4 regions of the Streptomyces sp. NPDC001507 genome follow, and region 1 is predicted to be linked to each of the others. Evidence: riboswitches for the same ligand, from Rfam matches in the RefSeq annotation. Region 1 holds a riboswitch; each other region holds the start of a gene.

Region 1 (4,872 bases):
GGGGCGGCCCGGTGGCTTCCGGGTGCTTGGCGGGCACACGTCACATGCACCACCCTGTCCTCTGCGGCGCACCGAGGCGCGGTGGCCGGAGGGCGAGGGGTGAGAGCGTGGCAGCACGCGGGGAGACGGCCGTCGTGGTGACCGGCGGCAGCGGATTCGTCGGGAGCCACCTGGTACGGCGGCTGCTGGAGCGCGGGTACCGGGTCCGGGCGACCGTCCGCCGCGCCTCCGACACGGCGAAGGTACGGCCCCTGTGGGAGCTCCAGGAGGCCTTCCCCGGCCGGCTCACCCTGTTCGAGGCGGACCTTCTGAAGGACGGCTCCTTCGACGAGGCGTTCCGCGGCTGCGTGACCGTCTTCCACGTGGCCTCGCCGTTCCTGATGCCGGAACGGATCGAGGACGGTCAGCGGGACGTGGTGGACCCGGCGCTGCTCGGCACCCGCAACGTGCTCGGCGGCGTCGAGCGCACGCCGGAGGTGGAGACCCTGGTCCTCACCTCCACCGTGGGCGCGATCTTCGGCGACTACGCCGACGTCCGCGAGATGGCCGGCGGGGTGCTGACCGAGGAGTACTTCAACACCACCAGCACCGTGGCGAACAACCCCTACCACTACGCCAAGACGGTCGCCGAGCGCGCCGCCCGCGAGGCCGAGGCCGCCCAGGACCGCTGGCGCCTGGTCTCCGTCAACCCCGGCCTGGTCCTCGGCCCCTCCCTCACGCCCGCCTCCGAGTCCGGCAGCCTCTTCCTGCTCGACGAGCTGTTCAAGGGCTGCTTCTGCTACGGCGCCCCGGACTTCAGCTTCACCACCGCGGACGTCCGTGACGTGGCCGACGCGCACATCGCGGCCGCGGAGAACCCGGCGGCCAGGGGCCGCTACATCGTGGCCAACGAGACGATGACGTCCTTCCACGAGATGTCCCGGATCATCCGCACCCGCCACCCCTGGGACCCGCGCCTGCCGCGCACCGCGCTCCCGCACGGCCCGGTACGCGTCCTGGGCCCGCTCTTCGGCCTCACCCAGGACTACATACGCAAGCACCTCGGCATCCGCTTCCGCGTCGACAACGGCCGCAGCGTCCGCGAACTCGGCCTCGCCTACCGGCCCGTCGAGCAGACCCTCCTGGACCACCACGAGAGCTGGCGCACCCGGCGGCGGAGGGTGTGAGCCCGACGGCCACGGGGTCAGGCCGGGCGGATCACCCGGTGGATCGCCGACTCCCCGGCGTTGTAGATCGACTCCTCGCGGATGAGCGCCCCGGGGCTCGGCGCGTGCACCATCGTGCCGCCGCCCGCGTAGATCCCCACGTGGCTGTCGTCGTCGAAGAAGAAGACCAGGTCACCCGGCTCGACGGCGGCCAGCGTGATCGGGGTGCCGGCCAGCGTCTGCTCCGCCGCGGTACGCGGCAGCGTGACGCCGGCGGCGCGCCAGGCGGCCTGGGTCAGGCTGGAGGCGTCGTACGCCCCCGGCCCGGTCGCGCCCCAGACACACGGCCGGCCGATCTGCTCCCGCGCGAACGCGAGCGCCTTCATCGCCTTGCCCGCCTCGGCCGCGACGCCCGGCAGGAGGAAGGCACCGGCGTCGGCGTAGCCGCCGGGCACCGGCGCGGCTGCGGCGGGCACCGGGGCCGGGACCTGCGGGGGCGCGGTCGGCAGGGGCGTGGTGGGGAGCGGAGCGGTGACGACCGGGGCGGGGGCGGCCATGGGCATCGCCATCGCGGGCGCGGCAGCCGTCATCGCCTCGGGCGGCGCGGTCATGGCCGGCGGCATCGCGGCGGTCGGCGGTGCGGGGGGTGCCGCCATGGGGGCTGCCATCGGCGCCATCATGGGGGCTGCCGCGGGTGCCGCTATCGGCATGGCCATGGGCGCGGGCATCGCCGCGGCGGGCGCGGCCATCGCGGTGGGCATGGCCATGCTGGCGGCGTAGGCGTACGCGCCGTCGGCGGACTGCATGCCTTCCGGATAAGCGCCGGCCTGCATGCCCGCCGGATAGGCGCCGGCCATGTCGGCGGCGGGTGCGGCGGCGAAGGGAGCGGCCATCGGCATGGCGGCCATCGGCATGGCGGCCGTGGGCGGGGCGGGGACGGCGGGGGCCGTCACGGGGTACCCGCCGGTGCCGTAGGCCGTGTCGGCGGCGACCGGCGGAACGTCCGTGTACGAGGCGGCCGCGTTCGGCGACATGATCCGGAAACCGCCGGCGTCCATCGGGCTGGGGGCCGGGGCGGGAGCGGCGGGCGCCGCGGTCGGGAATGCGCCGCTGTTCGTGGGAGCCGCGGTCGGGAAGGCGCTGCTGCCCGTCATCGGGTCGGCGGTCGGGAAGGCGCTGGTGCCCGTCATGGGGTCCGCCGTCGGGAAGACGCTGGTGCCCGTCATTGGGTCGGCGGTCGGAAAGGCGCTGCTGCCCGTCATGGGGTCCGCCGTCGGGAAGACGCTGGTGCTCGCCATGGGATCAGCCGTCGGGAAGCCGCCCGCGTCGGCCGGCGTCGGCATCGGGAACGAGCCCGTGGCACCCGGCGTCATGATGCGGAAGGAGCCGGTGTCCACCGGCGCCGGAGCCTGGGCGGCGCCCGTGTCCATGGCGGGCGCGCTCTGGTAGGTCCCGCCGCCCGAGCCGCCCGGGGTCATGAGGCGGAAACCGCCCATGTCGGCCGCGGCCCGGGTCGGGGCACGGTCGGCACCCCCCGGGGTCATGATGCGGAAGGTACCGGTGTCCGAAGGGGACACGATCGGGATGCCGCCCGTCTCGGTCACCGCCGGGAGCGCGCGGGTGGCGGCAGGGGAGTCGGACCGGGCGGAGCCGCTGCCGGTGCGCTGGTTCGGTATGCCGGCGGCGGGAGCCTGCCACTGCTGCGGCGGGGCCTGGGCCTCGGGCGCCGGCCAGGGGCTGGGCGACTGCGGAACACCCTGGGTGACAGGGGCCGGGGCCGCGTCGAGGGCGGCGATCGCGCGCTGACCGGTGCGCTGGGACAGCACCTCGCGCGCCTTGGCGAGCTTGAGCTGGTTCCTGGTCTTCGAGGCACCCGGCGTGGGCCGCTGCTGCCCGGCGGCGGGCAGCGCCCTGGGCGCACCCGGGGTCCCCGCGGGCAGCGCTGCGGCGGACCCGGCCGTCAACTCCAGCTTCGGGCGCGCCGGCAGCTCGCGGACGACCTCGATCTCGCTCTGTGCGGACGGTCCCGCGGTCAGCTCCAGCCGGGCCGGGCCGGAGTCCTCCAGCTGGCCGAGGAGGTCGGCGGCCATGGCGCTGACGGGCCGCCGCGGGCCGGACCGGGCGGGCTGCCGGTCGGAGGGCAGCGCGGCCGGAACGCTCGGCCCGAGCTTCGAGCGCGCCCCCTCGAACCACTCCCGGGCGATGTTGTCGAGGCCCGGGTCGTCACGACGGGGCCGTTTGAACAGCGGGACGCCGCGTGAGCGCGAGCCCCCGCTCATCGCACGGGTGGCGTTGTAGTTCCCGGTGGCGTTCTCGGCCTGGTCGTAGAGGCTGTCGATCCGCTGTCGAACCTCGTCACGGCTCTCGGGCGCCATTGAGGGGTCGTGCTCCTTCCGTACTCCGCCTACCGGGTTAGCTGTCGGGTTCGGGCGGTCGAATCCGGAAGGCATGCCCTACGGCCTTTGCCCTTGCGGACGGCGGCCGATTCACCCCAGTGGTCGGTTGGGTCCCCGGCTCCGGATCAGCCCCTGAGGGGCACCGGACTCGGCGGAGGCCGCGCGGCCCGACGGGATTCGCCGGGGGGAGCCGAGCGGCTTGCCCGTCAACTTAGCCAACTTGTGTCACTCGTGTGAAGGTTGAAGTGGCTAATGTCCGATACGTATTTGTGATGTTCGTCTTAGCGTTCGGAACTCGACCGTACGGAACGGCATTTCGCGCGCATCCATTGCATTCGCAGGGTCACCGGGGCGTTGCCGTCGGTCGCGTTCGCCTGTTCCGGTGCACGCGCTTTCTGTGAGGTCACCGTGAATTCGTGGGTCTGTTGAACACGGTGGCGCCGTGGGCCGTATAGAGCGGGGGATTTCCATGCCCGGCCGCCCACGACACGCAGGGGAACGACCTTGAGACGCAACAGGCGCAGACGCCCGACCGGCGCACAGCGCGCGACCTTCGCAGCGGTCGCCCTGATGCTCGGCGGCGGAGGACTGGTCGCGGTGAACGTCTATGCCTCGGCCACCGAGAACGGCGGTGGCCAGGGGCAGGTCGCCACCGGCCAGGTGCTGTCCGCGCCCACGATCTACTGCCCCGACGTCGGCAGCCGGCTGACCGCGGTTCCCGACGGCGCCCGGGCGGACGTCGACCGTGAACTCGCCCAGCTGGACCAGCAGATCGCCGCCGCCTACCAGCAACTCACCCAGTCCGCGGCCGAGATCGAGCAGAACCCCGGCTTCGCCGGCCAGACGATCATCGACCCGCTGAAGGCGGAGCGGTCCGAGTCGCTCCAGCGCATCGCCGACGCCATCGGCCGTGAGGGCGACCGCCCGCAGGGCCTCGACGACCTCGCCGCCTGCACCCTGCGCTCCTCGAACCAGGACGCCGGGCAGTCGGCGGCTCCCCAGGGCAGTGCCACGCCGAGCCAGAGCGGCCAGGGCAGCGCCGCGCCGAGCCAGGGCACCGGCGCCGGCGGCCAGGGCGGCAACGGGCCGGTCGCCGCCGACTACGCGGACATCACCTCGGTCCAGCCCAACGTCTCCACCCCGGCCGAGCAGCCCGGCGGCTCCACCGGCACCTTCTCCTCCAGCTGCGGCGTCAACGCGAACGGCCTGTTCAACTCGGACAACGTCATCGTCGCGCCCGGCGTCTCCAACGGCGCCCACCACTTCCACGACTACATCGGCAACCAGTCCAACAACGCCTTCGCCAGCGACCAGGACCTGGCCAACGCGCA
Region 2 (4,872 bases), on a different contig from region 1:
GCCTGGCCCGCCTGGCCGGCTCGGGCCGGGTCCGGATGCCCGAGCTGGAGCTCCTCCCCGCCTCCTACGACCTGCCCGGCGCCCGCCTCCTCGACCTCGTCCAGGTCATGGACCGGATCCGCGCGGAGTGCCCCTGGTCGTCCCGGCAGACCCACCGCGGCCTCGCGAAGTACGGCATCGAGGAGGCCTACGAACTCGTCGAGGCGATCGAGGAGGGCGACCGCGACGAACTGCGCGAGGAACTGGGCGACGTGCTCCTCCAGGTCGTCTTCCACGCGCGGATCGCGGAGGAGGACCCGGAGGCCCCCTTCTCGATCGACGACGTCGCGGGCGGCATCGTCGCCAAGCTCATCCACCGCCACCCGCACGTCTTCGGCGACGAGACCGCGTCGACGCCGGAGGAGGTCAAGGAGCACTGGCTGCGGACCAAGGCGGTGGAGAAGCGCCGCGAGTCGGTGACGGACGGGATACCCCTCGCGCAGCCGGGCCTCGCCCTGGCGGCGAAGCTGGCCTCGCGGGTGCGCACGGCGGGCCTCGAGGTGCCGCTGCCGCAGGCACCGGGCATAGGCTACGAACTGCTCGCGCTGGCGGCCCGCGCGGAGGCGGAGGGCGTCGACCCGGAGGCGGCCCTGCGCGCGGCGGCCCGGGCCTACCGGGACGCGGTGCGGGCGGCGGAGGGAGTGGCGAAGTGACCGCCGTCCCGGACCTGTTCACCTGGGAGTTCGCCGCCGACCCCTACCCCGCCTACGCCTGGCTGCGGGAGCACGAGCCGGTGCGGCGAACCCGGCTGCCCAGCGGGGTGGAGGCCTGGCTGGTCACGCGGTACGCCGATGCCAAGCAGGCCCTCGCCGACCCCCGTCTGTCCAAGAACCCGGCGCATCACGACGAGCCCGCGCACGCCAAGGGGAAGACCGGCATCCCCGGTGAGCGCAAGGCCGAGCTGATGACGCACCTGCTGAACATCGACCCGCCGGACCACACCCGGCTGCGGCGGCTGGTGAGCAAGGCGTTCACACCGCGCCGGGTGGCCGAGTTCGCGCCGCGGGTGCGGGAGCTGACCGACCGGCTCATCGACGGGTTCGCGGAGCGGGGCGAGGCCGACCTCATCCACGAGTTCGCCTTCCCGCTTCCCATCTACGCCATCTGCGACCTGCTCGGCGTCCCGCCCGAGGACCAGGACGACTTCCGGGACTGGGCGGGGATGATGATCCGGCACGGGGGCGGGCCGCGGGGCGGGGTCGCGCGGTCCGTGAAGAAGATGCGCGGGTATCTGGCCGAGCTGATCCACCGGAAGCGGGAGGCGCTGTCCGCCGAGGCCGGGCCAGGCGAGGACCTCATCTCGGGGCTCATCCGGGCCTCGGACCACGGTGAGCACCTCACCGAGAACGAGGCCGCGGCAATGGCCTTCATCCTGTTGTTCGCCGGTTTCGAGACCACCGTCAACCTGATCGGCAATGGCACGTACGCGCTGCTCACCCACCCCGGGCAGCGGGCCCGGCTGCAGGAGTCCCTGGCGGCCGGCGAGCACGGGCTGCTGGAGACCGGGGTCGAGGAACTGCTCCGCTACGACGGACCGGTGGAGCTGGCCACCTGGCGGTTCGCCACCGAGCCGGTCGCGATCGGCGGGCAGCACATCGCGCCCGGCGACCCGGTCCTGGTCGTCCTGGCCGCGGCCGACCGGGATCCGGAGCGGTTCGCGGAGCCGGACACCCTCGACCTCTCCCGGCGGGACAACCAGCACCTCGGCTACGGCCACGGCATCCACTACTGCCTCGGCGCCCCGCTCGCCCGCCTGGAGGGCCAGACCGCGCTCGCCGGCCTCCTCACCCGCCTTCCGGACCTGCGACTCGCCGTCGACGAGGGGGAGTTGCGGTGGCGCGGCGGACTCATCATGCGCGGACTGCGCACCCTCCCCGTGGAGTTCACACCCGCCGGTCGGTGAACCCTCGCCGGGCCTTCGGCGAGCCTTCGCCGAGGCCACTACCGGCCCGTACGGGCAAAAGGTGACCGGCGTTCAAGTCTGTGATCTTCACGTGATCTGCGCGGCATTAACTTGTGACAAGTGATCGTCTGCCGATACGTTCACCCATCAGCGCGGCGCCCTTGCGGGACCCGCCGCGCCGGTCACCGCTGTCGCTCGAAAGGTTTCCGCATGCTCTCCGGGAACGGTCGTCACCGTCGCCCCCGCCAGGCTCCGGCACTCCTCGTCGCGGCCGGGGTGACCGGCTCGGCCATCGCCATCCCGCTCCTCGGCGCGGTGAACGCCAGCGCGGCCGACGGCTCCACCTGGGACCAGGTGGCCGAGTGCGAGAGCGGCGGCTCCTGGAGCGCCGACAACGGCACGGGCTACTACGGCGGTCTTCAGATCTCCCTGGAGGACTGGAGCAAGTACGGGGGCCAGGAGTACGCCTCCACGCCGGACCAGGCGAGCCGTTCGCAGCAGATCGCGGTCGCCGAGAAGATGCTCGCCGACCAGGGCACCAAAGCGTGGCGGACCTGCGCCCTGCTCGCCGGACTCTCGTCCGACGACGCCTCGGTGAACGTGGACACGGGTCTCGGCAACTCGGGTGGTTCGTCCGGTTCATCCGGATCCTCGGACTCGTCCTCAGGTCTGTCCGACTCGTCCTCTTCCTCCGGTTCCGACACCTCTTCGGGTGTCACGGACTCCGGGAGTGACTCCGCCACCCCCTCTCCGGGCGCGAGTGCCGGCGGCGACTCCGAGGTCGACTCCTCCGGCAAATCCAGCAAGACGGACAAGTCGGAAACGTCCGACTCCGATTCCGGCTCCGGCGCGCCGAAGGTGAGTGAGAGTCCCGCCACCTCCGGGGCTGACGACTCGGACAAATCGTGGCAGACCGGCGGGTCTTGGAGTCTGGTGGACACGGGGGCCGTCAGTGGCGGCGGCAAGCACCGCGGCGGTTCGGCGGACGAAAGCGTGACAAACGGTCAGAGTGTCACCTCCTCCGGCCGGCACGCCTCCGGCGACAGCGGCACCTACACCGTCCGCGACGGCGACACCCTCGCCTCCATCGCCGACTCCCTTGGCCTGGACGGCGGATGGCGCGCGCTCTATGACGCGAACAAGGCTGATATCGGCTCCGACCCGAATGCCATCACCCCCGGTCAGACCCTGAAACTCGGCACCGAATAGGACGAAAGGCGGCGGGAGTTGACGCCCCGTTCGAGCCGAATGTCCGTTTTGGTGAAAGTGTGGGATGAGTCTCAGAAGCCCTGATCATCTTTGAAATTCATCTGATCGTCTGTTTACGGTCGAGGCCGCTCGTCACCACGAGCCCCGGCCGTCGCAACGCCGAGTCCTGCCAGCGGCTGCCCGGGAACAGTCGTCGCGTCATGCGCCGTAGGCAGGAGCGGGGGACCCAAGGTAAGTGCCGGGACCGGTGGTTGAGACCGCCGATCCGGCTCGGGGTGAAGCCGCGCACCGACACACAGGTGTGCGGCCGGGCAACTCAACCGGCCCGAACCCGACAGCTCACCTCGCAGGCGTCGGTGAGGGGATCGATCCATGCTGTTCTCCGGCAAGGGCAAGCACCGTCGTCCGTCCAAGGCCGTCCGCGCCATCGCTGTCGCCGGTGTCACCGGCGTCGCCGTCGCCGCCCCGCTGATGGCGGCCGGCAGCGCCTCCGCCGCCACCGCCTCCGAGTGGGACGCCGTCGCCCAGTGCGAGTCCGGCGGCAACTGGGCCATCAACACCGGCAACGGCTACTACGGCGGTCTGCAGTTCTCCGCCTCCACCTGGGCCGCGTACGGCGGCACGCAGTACGCCGCGCAGGCCAACCAGGCCACCAAGGCGCAGCAGATCCAGATCGCCGAGAAGGTCCTCGCCGCCCAGGGCAAGGGTGCCTGGCCGGTCTGCGGCACGGGCCTGTCCGGTGCCACCTACACCGGCAGCAGCTCCAGCAGCTCCAGCAACTCCGCCGGCTCGTCGAGCAGCAGCACCAGCACCCGCTCGACCGACACCCAGGCCGCGTCCCGCTCCGCCGAGCGTCCGGCCGCCAAGAAGACCGTCACCACCCCGACCGGCAAGAAGGTCAAGAAGGGCGACGGCGAGTACAAGGTCGTCAAGGGCGACACCCTCAGCTCGATCGCCGAGAAGCACAAGGTCAAGGGCGGCTGGCAGGCGCTGTTCAAGCTGAACAAGGACATCGTCGAGGACGCCGACTTCATCTACCCGGGCCAGCAGCTGCACCTGAAGTAGGGCACCTGACGCAGCCCGCGGGCGGCCGCCGAAAGTACTGGGCGGTGCCCAGCTGAACCACAGCTCTCCCACAACCGTGGTCCCCATAGTGGAGACCACGTGAGGGCCACCCCCGTCCCCCACGGACCCCCGCCCCGGTGCGTTTTCCCCCGAACGCACCGGGGCGGGGTTTCTCTGTGCCGCCACCCCACCGCCCCGTCGGCCCCGTCGTCCCCTTCTTGGTCCGCTCTTCTCCCGTTCTTCATCGGGCCCCCCTTTGTTCCGCGCGTGAACAATGAGTACCGTCTGTGTGTCCACGGGCCGGTCGGTCGTGCCGGCCGACGGCCCCGGGACGGTTAGGCTCTAGTCGCAAGGCTGAGCAAGGGCCGACGAGGCCCGCGTGCGCCCCGCACAACCAGCGTCACATCCCAAGAAGGAGATGCTCGTGCCGTCCATCGACGTCGTCGTAGCCCGGGAAATCCTGGACTCCCGAGGCAACCCCACGGTCGAGGTCGAGGTCGGCCTCGACGACGGCAGCACGGGTCGTGCCGCCGTCCCGTCCGGCGCCTCCACCGGTGCCTTCGAGGCCATCGAGCTCCGTGACGGCGACCCCAACCGCTACCAGGGCAAGGGCGTCGAGAAGGCCGTCCTCGCCGTCATCGAGCAGATCGGCCCGG
Region 3 (4,872 bases), on a different contig from region 1:
GCTGCTGTGGTCGGTCACCCTGGACCGGGAGCTGGCGGAGACCGCACTCGGCAAAATCGAGGCCGAGGTCGGCCAGGTGTACGCGGCGGTCGACCAGGACGGTGTGGACGGGCTCACCCTCATCGAGCCGGGCTATCTGATGCCTCATCCCACGCTGCCCGCGTTGCGCGTCGCCCGGCGCGACGACCTGTGGTGCGCGCCGATCAGCAAGGTGCTGCTGCGCCACCACACCCTGTCCGACGACGAACTGGCGACGACCGCCCGCTCGGTCGTCGGATCGCTGGCGACGGTCACGATGTCGGGGCCGGGCACCGTCGAACTGCAGCCGTGCGGGGTGACCAAGGCGACCGGGCTCGCGCTGGCCGCGGACCGGCTGGGGCTGAGCCCCGGACGGGCCATCGCCTTCGGCGACATGCCCAACGACATCCCGATGTTCGAGTGGGCGGCCCACGGGGTGGCGATGGCCAACGCCCATCCCGAACTCAGGGCGATGGCCGACGAGATCACCACGTCGAACGAGGACGACGGCATCGCCGTCGTCCTCGAAAGACTCTTCGACTGACGCGGGGCGTCGGTCGGGTCAGTACGCGCCGTTGACGTTGTCGATCGAGCCGTACCGTGCGGCGGCGTAGTTGCAGGCGGCGGTGATGTTCGCGACCGGGTCGTAGATGTCGAACGACGTGCCGTCCACGTGGTAGGCCTTGAACGTCGGGTCGATGACCTGGAGCAGGCCCTTGGACGGGATGCCCTTCGCCGCGTTGGAGTCCCAGAGGTTGATGGCCCGCGGGTTGCCGGAGGACTCGCGCATCAGGTTGCGGTAGATGCCGTTGTAGGTGCCCGGGATGCTCTTCTCGTGCATGATCGCGAGCGACTCGCGGATCCAGCCGTCGAGGTTGTTCGGGTACCCGGCGAGGGTCGTGGAGGCCGTTGCGGCGGAGGAGCCGGCGGCGGACGCGGTCGTCGCCCCGATGAGCGGGATAGCGAGGACGGCGGCACCGGTGCCGACGACGGCGAGCGTGCGGACGATGCGGTTACGGCGGGGACGGCGGTGCTGGGCGGCAGCAGGCATGGCGAGGTTCCTCTCCGTCGCCTGCGAGGTGAGCTGTCGGGTTCGGGCCCGGGGAGTGCCCGGCCGCACCGCCCGAAGGCGATACGACTTCACCCCTAGCCGTTCCGGAACGGCGTCTGTTCTGTGACGTCGGCCGCCCGGTCCGGCGACTTACCTGGGTCCCCCGCTCCTGCCGTGCGAATGAACTCGTCGATGGGTCATTACGGGCGGCGGCAGGATTCGGCGTCCGCCCGGCGAGCCGGAACGTATGCGACAGCACATGTCCGGAACAAGAGCCTGATTCACACAACGTGCCGATTGGCCTTGATCCGCGCCGTATGAACCGCTTGATCCTTTGCGACTGCCAACCCTCAACTGGCCCACAGGGAAAGGAAAGAAAGGGCGCCTTACGCGCCTTGCGGCATTTGGGTGCGCGTGACCTACTTCACGAATTCGCAATAGCGGCAAATCAGACATCAGGGACTATTGGAAACTGCCTTTTCCTGGTTCGGCGGAATAGCGCCCGGCTCGCATTCGTTGGGGTTGGATTCTCGGTTGTCCCCGTCTGGATGATTAGCGAGATTAGTCCGAATTGGTGGCTTGTATCAGCTTATGGTTGATTCGGGTCGGGTGAAGGGAGTGGGCGGGGGCCGCCGACCGGGCTCAACGGCGCAGGTGAGGCTCCTGGTTGGCCGGTCCGGGTGCCGGGAGCGTGTCGAGGGTCGGTGTGCGTATGCGTGATTCTCGTCACGTCGGAGGAGGTGTGTCAGGGGCTCGGGGATCGTCGGTGTGAGTGCCCGTCGTGAGGGCGGAACCTCCTCTGCGGTGTGAGTCGTTGACATGACGGCAGCCTGGGCGGGGACCCGGGCATGAGATGTCCCTGCGAGCCGGGCCGGGGAGCGTGCGCATCCAGGAGGCGCAGGCCGGGGGACGTAGGCCGACGGAACGTGGAGGTCGCCGTGCGTGGTCCCGTGGAGGAAGGGTGTGCGGACGGGTGCGGGATGCCGCCGTTCGTGCATCGGGTGTCCCCGTCGGCCCGGGTGGGCGGTGGAGAGGGGTACGCCCGGGCAGGTGACGTTGGCCGGGGGGAGTGGGGCGGTTTCCGGGCGGCGGCCGTCCGGAGGGTTCGTTGCCGGACGGATGCGGCGCGTCACCCCGGACCCGGGCCCGGCATGGAGACCGGTGCGGGACACGGCTTGGGCCTCGGTTCGCGACAACTGACCGCACTTCCTGTTAAGTCATTGCATGTCAGGTCGTATCAGCTGATCAAAAACATAACGGTCGTGATCCGATAGCGCCCGGGGTGTAACCGTGGGCGCTATCGGTGATCGAAACCTGACCGGATACGCTGACTTGAGTGATGGCAGCGACCTATCGACAAACCGTGTAATCGCCAGTAGACACCAGCAGACAGGAGACCCCTCGTGACCGTCGTCGGGCCGTTCGGGCTGAGCGTGCGGGACCAGGCTCTGGAAGCCGATGTCCAGGCCGGATTGACGGCTGTCGAGGAAGGCTTGCTAGACGCCACCAAGAGCGAGGTCCCGTTCATCACGGAGGCCGCGCAGCACCTCGTGCGGGCCGGGGGGAAGCGGTTCCGTCCGCTGCTGGTGATGCTCGCCGCGCAGTTCGGCGACCCGTACGCGCCCGGTGTCGTGCCGTCGGCCGTCGTCGTCGAGCTCACCCACCTGGCCACGCTGTACCACGACGACGTCATGGACGAGGCGGCCGTACGCCGCGGTGTCGACAGTGCCAACACCCGCTGGGGCAATTCGCTGGCGGTCCTCACCGGCGACTTCCTCTTCGCCCGCGCCTCCCAGATCCTCGCCGACCTCGGTCCCGAGGCGGTCCGGGTCCAGGCCCTCGCGTTCGAACGGCTGGTGACCGGTCAGATCCTGGAGACGGCCGGCCCGTCGGACGGCCGTGACCCGGTCGAGCACTACCTCGACGTGCTCAGCGGCAAGACCGGCTCGCTGGTCGCGGTCTCCTGCCGCTTCGGCGCGATGCTGTCCGGAGCCGACGAGACGGTCGTCGACGTCCTCACCCAGTACGGCGAACGGCTCGGCGTCGCCTTCCAGCTCGCCGACGACGTCCTGGACATCGCCTCCGACTCGCGCGAGTCCGGGAAGACCCCGGGGACGGACCTCCGCGAGGGCGTGCCCACGCTTCCGGTGCTGCGGCTGCGGGAGCGGGCGGCCCGGCTGGGACTGGCCGAGGACATCGCCCTGTGCGAGCTGCTGGACTCCGACCTCACGGACGACGCGCGGCACGCGGAGGCCCTGACGGCGCTGCGGGCGCATCCGGCGCTGGAGCAGGCCCGCCGGGACGCGGTCCGGTACGCGGAGGAGGCGCGGGCCGCGCTGAGTCCGCTCCCGGAATGCGACGCGAAGACGGCGCTCGTGGAGCTGTGCGACGCGGTGGTGCACCGAGCCGGATAGGCCTTCGGCGGCTGCACTCCGGGTGCCGTCGCCGGCGTCCCCTACCGGGCGGACTACGTGTTCGTACGGCACTGAGCGGCGCGGACACAGCACGTGGACCGGCCGGACACGGACCGCCGACCGGTCGGACACGGTACGTGACAGGAGGCCTCTACGCCGCACGACCCCTACGGGTCGGAGACGGCGCCTCCACCCTTGTGTCATACCGCAGGTGTACGCGGAGTTGGCTCCGTGGTCTGACGCTTACCCGCCCCCGATTTGGTGAGATGGAAGCCACGGAAATCACCACCACTCACCGATTCGGGTGAGAATGGCGGCTCAGGGTGGGACACGTGCGAAGACGGCCGCCGCCGACGACGGAGGTAAGGCACACATGGCACCGTACGAATCCGACGACAGCACGGGGGCCGCGCAGGCCGGCGACGAGCCGCGCGACGAGTTGCGCGCCGAGCGACGGCGCAAGGCCGCACGATACGTCGTCCCCGTCGCGGTGGTGGGCGTGGCCGCGGCCACCATCGGCCTGGTCCCGGCGCTCGCCGACTCCGGCGACCCCAACCTGCCGAAGATCACCGCGCAGGAACTCATCGACAAGATCGCCAAGTCGGACGTGCAGCAGCTGTCCGGCACCGTGAAGATCAGTACGGACCTCGGCCTGCCCGACCTCGGTGGCCTGGAGAGCAGCCTGCTGTCCGGGGCGACGCAGGGCAGCGGCGACGGCTCGTCCGCCGACCCGACCAGCAAGCTCACCGAGCTGGCCTCCGGCACGCACACCCTGCGGGTGGCCGCCGACGGCCCCGAGAAGCAGAAGGTGTCGGTGCTGGAGAGCGGCGCCGAGTACAGCCTCATCCACAACGGCACCGACGTGTGGGGCTACGACAGCAAGTCCAACGAGGTCTACCACTCCACCGCCGCCGACTCCGGCAAGGCCGAGCAGCACGAAACCCCGGCCACGCCCAAGAACTTCGCCGACGAGGTCCTCAAGTCGGTCGACGACACCACGTCGGTGACGGTCGACGGCACCGCCCAGGTGGCCGGCCGGGACGCCTACCGGCTCGTCATCAAGCCCAAGAAGTCCGGTACGACGGTCGGCGCGATCAGCATCGCGGTGGACGCCAAGACCGGTACGCCGCTGAAGTTCACGCTCACCCCGTCGAGCGGCGGCGCGGCCGTCGTCGACGCCGGCTACACCCAGGTCAGCTTCGCGAAGCCGGCCGCCTCCACCTTCGACTTCACCCCGCTCAAGGGAGCCAAGGTCACCGAGGGCGACCATGCGGGCAAGGCCGGCAAGACGGCTGGGGGCAACGGGACGGCCCAGGGCGGCAAGGCCTCCGAGGCCCCCGGTGACGGATCCGCCAAGGGCCTCGACAAGTCTGGCTTCGACGTCCTCGG
Region 4 (4,872 bases), on a different contig from region 1:
GTTCTGCTCCAGGAGGATCGTCGTCGCGTTCGGGTAGTCCTCCTCGAACTGGAGGATGTTGCGGATCGTGGCGCCCCGGAAGGCGTAGATCGACTGGTCGGCGTCACCGACGACGCAGAGCTCGGCGGGCGGCAGGTCGTGCTCGCCGGGCGGGGTGTCCTCCTCGTGTGCGCCGGTGCCGACCAGCTCGCGCACGAGGGCGTACTGGGCGTGGTTGGTGTCCTGGTACTCGTCGACCAGGACGTGCCGGAAGCGGCGGCGGTAGTGCTCGGCGACGTCCGGGAAGGCGCGCAGCAGGTTGACCGTCGTCATGATCAGGTCGTCGAAGTCGAGGGCGTTCGCCTCGCGCAGCCGCGACTGGTACAGGGCGTAGGCCTGGGCGAGGGTCTTCTCGAAGCCGTCGCTCGCCCGGGCGGCGAAGTCCTCCTCGTCGACCAGCTCGTTCTTGAGGTTGCTGACCTGGGCGCTGAACGACTTCGGCGGGAAGCGCTTGGGGTCGAGGTCCAGGTCGCGGCAGACCAGGGCCATCAGGCGCTTGGAGTCGGCGGCGTCGTAGATCGAGAAGGAGGAGGTGAAGCCGAGCTTCTTGCTCTCCCGGCGCAGGATCCGCACGCAGGCGCTGTGGAAGGTCATCACCCACATGGCGTTCGCGCGCGGGCCGACGAGGTGCTCGACGCGCTCCTTCATCTCGCCCGCGGCCTTGTTGGTGAAGGTGATCGCGAGGATCTGACCCGGGTGCACCTGGCGCGCGCCGAGCAGGTGTGCGATGCGGTGGGTGAGCACGCGCGTCTTGCCGGAACCGGCGCCGGCCACGATGAGCAGCGGGGAGCCTGCGTGCACGACGGCGGCCCGCTGGTTGTCGTTCAGCCCCTCCAGGAGCGCGGCCGGGTCCAGGGCCGGGCGGGCGGCGCCGTCGCGGTAGTAGGCGTCCCGGTCCGGGGGCACGTCGAACTTCCCGCCGAACAGATCGTCCGGAACCGACTCCGGAGCGTGCTCGTCCTCGGGCGGCGGCGGGGGTTCCTCGTCGTGGCCGCGGGGGGCCTGGAGGCTCGCCAGGAAGCTGTCGTCAAAGAGGCTGCTCATCGCTCTCCGAGTCTAGGGCGCGCCACCGACAACCGGCCGCCACCCCGAAAACTCGCCCCCGTGACCGAACGGATCCCCTCCGTCACAGCAGGTGGACGCGCGTCCCGCAGCCGCCGACGCCCACCCCGGACCTTTGGATCCCTCCCGCCCGGAACCTTTGGATCCGCCCGGGCAAGTCACCCATAACCCCCCAGATCGCCCCGCCTGAGCAGAGCACAACGCCCAGGTCACGAAAATGTATCGGGCATATCGCACATCAAACTTCACAGAGACCACACGAGTTGGCTAGCGTGCCGGGCAGGCCGTACGACCCCCACCGGCGAACGTCGCCGGGCCGCACGGCCTCCGCCGAGTCCGGGGCGCCACCGCGCATCCGGAGCCGGGGACCCACACCGATCCCGGGGTGAATCGGTCCCGCCTCCCCTCCGGGGACGGACCGTAGGGCAACCCTTCCGACCCACCCGCCCGAACCCGACAGCTAACTCGGTAGGCGGAACACCGGAAGGAGTCGCCCCCGTTGGCGTCGCACCGCAAGTCCCGGCCGTCAGGAGCGCGCGCGGCAGGCATACGCACCCCCGCGCTGGCCACCGCAACCCTCACCTCCATGGCCCTGTTCTCCCAGTCGGCCGAGGCCGCGCCCGCCGAGGACGGCAAGCCGAGCCTGGAGGAGGTCGAGAAGAAGGTCGACGCCCTCTACCGGCAGGCGGAGTCGGCGACCGAGAAGTACAACGCGGCCAAGGAGCGCACCGGCAGACAGCGCAAGCAGGTCGACACCCTGCTCGACGACGTCGCCAGACGCACCGAACGGCTCAACAAGGCGCGTGAGGAACTGGGTTCGTTCGCCGCGGCCCAGTACCGGACCGGCGCGAGCGTTCCCGACACCGCGACCTTCCTGCTCGCGGACAGCCCCCAGGGCTACTTCGACCAGGACCAGCTGATGAGCCGCCTGACCTCGCGCCAGAAGGGCGCGGTCGACGACTACGTCACCCAGCAGGCCGCGACCATGAAGAAGCGGCAGGAGGCCACCCGGAGCCTCGAGGCGCTCACCGGGACGCAGGACGACCTCAAGGCCGCCAAGACCACCGTGCAGACGAAGCTGGCCTCCGCGCGGGAGCTGCTGTCGCAGCTGACGGCCGCGGAGAAGGCCCGGCTGGCGGTGATCGAGAAGCGGCAGCAGGAGGAGGCGGCCCGCAAGGCGGCGGAGCTGGCGAAGCAGCAGGCCGCCGCTGCCGGCCGGGAGGCCTCGTCGTCCGCGGCGTCCTCGGCGTCGGGCGGCTCCGCTTCCGGCTCCGGTTCGGACTCCGGCCCGGACTCCGCCTATGCCACGAAGGCCGCCAAGGCGATCGCCTTCGCCCGCGCACAGATCGGCAAGCCGTACGTCTGGGGTGCCACCGGACCCGGCTCCTACGACTGCTCCGGGCTCTCCCAGGCCGCCTGGAAGGCCGCGGGCGTCTCCCTGCCGCGCACCACCTACGACCAGGTGAACGCCGGCACCACCGTCTCCCTCGCCGACGCCCTCCCCGGCGATCTGGTCTTCTTCTACGACGACGTCAGCCACGTCGGCATCTACATCGGCAACGGCATGATGATCCACGCCCCGAAGCCCGGCGCCTACGTCCGCGAGGAGTCGATCTACTACGGCGGCGAGTCGATCATCCACAGCGTGGTGCGCCCGGCCTGACCCCGCGGGGCGCCCGCCACCTCCCGGGCGCCCCCACCCGCTTCCCTCCGCCGGCCCGCACGCGCCACGGCGCCCGCCCGCCGCCACGCATCCCCGGTCTCCCGCCGACGCCCCTCGGCGCTCCTGTCCGCCGCGACCGCACGGTCCGCGCGGCCGGGCGCGGTTTTCGGTCGGCACGCGCACGTGCCCCGCCGGTACCGCGGCCGGCTCTCCCCAGCATCAGGGACATGTCCGGCATGTCTCCCCTCCGGCCGCCCGTACCGCTCTCAGGAAGGCACGGTGAGGGTGCCGGGGATCAGGTCCGCGGCACGGCGCCGGAGGCTCAGGTCCACAGGACGGCGATGAAGATGTTCACCGTCGTGAGCAGGCCGACCAGGCCGAAGGCGCCCTTCTCGACCTTCTCGTCGTCCCGTTTCACGTAGACGAGCCCGAGGATCACGATCAGCAGGGCGAGCTTCACGCCGATCTTGATCGTGTTGACGTGGTGGTCGTCGGCCTCGTTGAGGCCGACCAGGATCACGCCGGTCGCGAGCATGGTGAACGCGCCGTGCAGCATCCCGGGGACGAACCGGGCCGCGCCCTGGCCCATCGCCTTCATCTGGGTGAGGAAGCCGCCGAGGAGCGCGGCGATGCCGATGATGTGCAGGCCGACGAAGAGATGGATGAGTACGTCCATGGCCCCGGAGCCTAATCAGGGCCGTACGGGGCACCGGCCACCGGCCCCTCCCCGGCGCTCATCACCCCGCATATATGCACGCCATAGCACCCCGCCTCCCCCATCGACCCCGGAACCGCCGCTTCGGTCATCCCGCCCCGAGAAGCCGACGACTCCGCACCCGAATCCCGTTCACATACCGTCGGGTAACGATCCGGTCACGCCAATTCCGCGCATCGCGTTACCAGGGCGACACACCCGGGCCTACCGTCCTCCCCCAGGTGACCGACTCCCCACCGCCGCCCGGGCCAGGGGCGGCAGTCGGGCACCACCGCCGAGAAGATCCGGCGGCGGCCCGTCCCCTGTGCGGGCCGCCGCCGGACGCGCAATCCGCACTCCCCCGCGGCCGTACGGACGCTCCCCCTGGCGTGCCTGCGGACGAGACGGCGGTCGTACGAAAGGACGGGACAGTCCAGGTGGCAGCGCACCGCAAGCCCCGACAGCGCTCGCTCGGCGGCAACACGGCCCGCACGGCCGTCACCCTCGCCCTGGCGGGCGCGGCCACCGCGGCGGCCTTCGAGGGGACCGGAAACGCCGAGCCGCAGCTGACACCTTCCCAGGTGAAGGCCAAGGTGGACCGGCTGTACCAGGAGGCCGAGGAGGCCACCCAGAAGTACGACGGGGCGAAGGACAAGGCCGACACGGCCCAGCGGCGGCTGCGGTCGCTGCAGGACGAGACCGCCCGCGCGCAGCAGAAGCTCAACTCCGCCCGGGACGCGCTCGGTCTCGTGGCGGCCGCGCAGTACCGCGACGGCGGCATCGATCCGGCCTGGCAGCTGGCGCTGTCCAGCGATCCCGACCAGTACCTGGACGACGCGGCCATCGCCGAGCGGGCCGGTGACCGGCAGGCCGGTGCGGTGACACGGGTACGGCAACAGCTGCGGGGCATCGAGCAGTTGCGGGGCGCGGCACATGTCGAGCTGGCGGCACTGCGGTCCCGGCTGGCCGAGCTGAAGCGGGAGAAGACCGCCGTCAACGGCAAACTGGACGAGGCGCGACAGCTGCTGGACCGGCTGTCACCGCAGCAGCGGTCGGCGGTCACGGCGGACGACGGCACCGGACGCGCCTCACGCTCCGCGGCGGACGCCCGCACCCCGCTGACCGCCGGCAGCGTCGCCGCCACCGACTCGCGCGCCGCGGCCGCCGTCGCCTACGCCTACGCGAAGCTCGGCAGCCCCTACGTCTGGGGCGCGACCGGCCCCGACGCCTTCGACTGCTCAGGACTCGCCCAGGCCGCCTACCGCTCCGCCGGAGTCTCCATCCCCCGCACCACCTACGCCCAGATCAACGCCGGCCGACGCGTCTCCCGCTCCGAACTCCAGCCGGGCGACCTGGTGTTCTTCTACTCGGGCATCAGCCACGTCGGCATCTACATCGGCAACGGCCAGATGAT

The links. Region 1 has a riboswitch for cyclic di-AMP ahead of ACFY0K_RS03225 (NlpC/P60 family protein). Riboswitches for the same ligand answer to the same signal wherever they lie in the genome.
Region 2: it holds a riboswitch for cyclic di-AMP, as region 1 does, so the genes downstream of both, ACFY0K_RS14350 (transglycosylase family protein) here and ACFY0K_RS03225 (NlpC/P60 family protein) in region 1, are expected to answer to the same signal.
Region 3: it holds a riboswitch for cyclic di-AMP, as region 1 does, so the genes downstream of both, ACFY0K_RS28435 (transglycosylase SLT domain-containing protein) here and ACFY0K_RS03225 (NlpC/P60 family protein) in region 1, are expected to answer to the same signal.
Region 4: it holds a riboswitch for cyclic di-AMP, as region 1 does, so the genes downstream of both, ACFY0K_RS29390 (NlpC/P60 family protein) here and ACFY0K_RS03225 (NlpC/P60 family protein) in region 1, are expected to answer to the same signal.

The regions. Positions count from the first base shown of each region.
Region 1 covers NZ_JBIAVV010000001.1:695,225-700,096, forward strand. The annotation lists gene ACFY0K_RS03220 (NAD-dependent epimerase/dehydratase family protein) at 108-1,166, shown strand; gene ACFY0K_RS03225 (NlpC/P60 family protein) at 1,184-3,520, opposite strand; cyclic di-AMP (ydaO/yuaA leader) riboswitch at 3,531-3,705, opposite strand; gene ACFY0K_RS03230 (DUF1996 domain-containing protein) at 4,112-4,872, shown strand, end outside.
Region 2 covers NZ_JBIAVV010000004.1:113,202-118,073, reverse strand. The annotation lists gene ACFY0K_RS14365 (nucleoside triphosphate pyrophosphohydrolase) at 1-692, shown strand, start outside; gene ACFY0K_RS14360 (cytochrome P450) at 689-1,942, shown strand; gene ACFY0K_RS14355 (transglycosylase family protein) at 2,153-3,151, shown strand; cyclic di-AMP (ydaO/yuaA leader) riboswitch at 3,345-3,519, shown strand; gene ACFY0K_RS14350 (transglycosylase family protein) at 3,524-4,216, shown strand; gene eno (phosphopyruvate hydratase) at 4,635-4,872, shown strand, end outside.
Region 3 covers NZ_JBIAVV010000009.1:209,363-214,234, forward strand. The annotation lists gene ACFY0K_RS28430 (HAD family hydrolase) at 1-562, shown strand, start outside; gene ACFY0K_RS28435 (transglycosylase SLT domain-containing protein) at 581-1,069, opposite strand; cyclic di-AMP (ydaO/yuaA leader) riboswitch at 1,075-1,271, opposite strand; gene ACFY0K_RS28440 (polyprenyl synthetase family protein) at 2,473-3,483, shown strand; gene ACFY0K_RS28445 (outer membrane lipoprotein carrier protein LolA) at 3,857-4,872, shown strand, end outside.
Region 4 covers NZ_JBIAVV010000009.1:415,473-420,344, reverse strand. The annotation lists gene pcrA (DNA helicase PcrA) at 1-1,083, opposite strand, end outside; cyclic di-AMP (ydaO/yuaA leader) riboswitch at 1,420-1,593, shown strand; gene ACFY0K_RS29390 (NlpC/P60 family protein) at 1,601-2,764, shown strand; gene ACFY0K_RS29385 (hypothetical protein) at 3,087-3,440, opposite strand; gene ACFY0K_RS29380 (NlpC/P60 family protein) at 3,896-4,872, shown strand, end outside.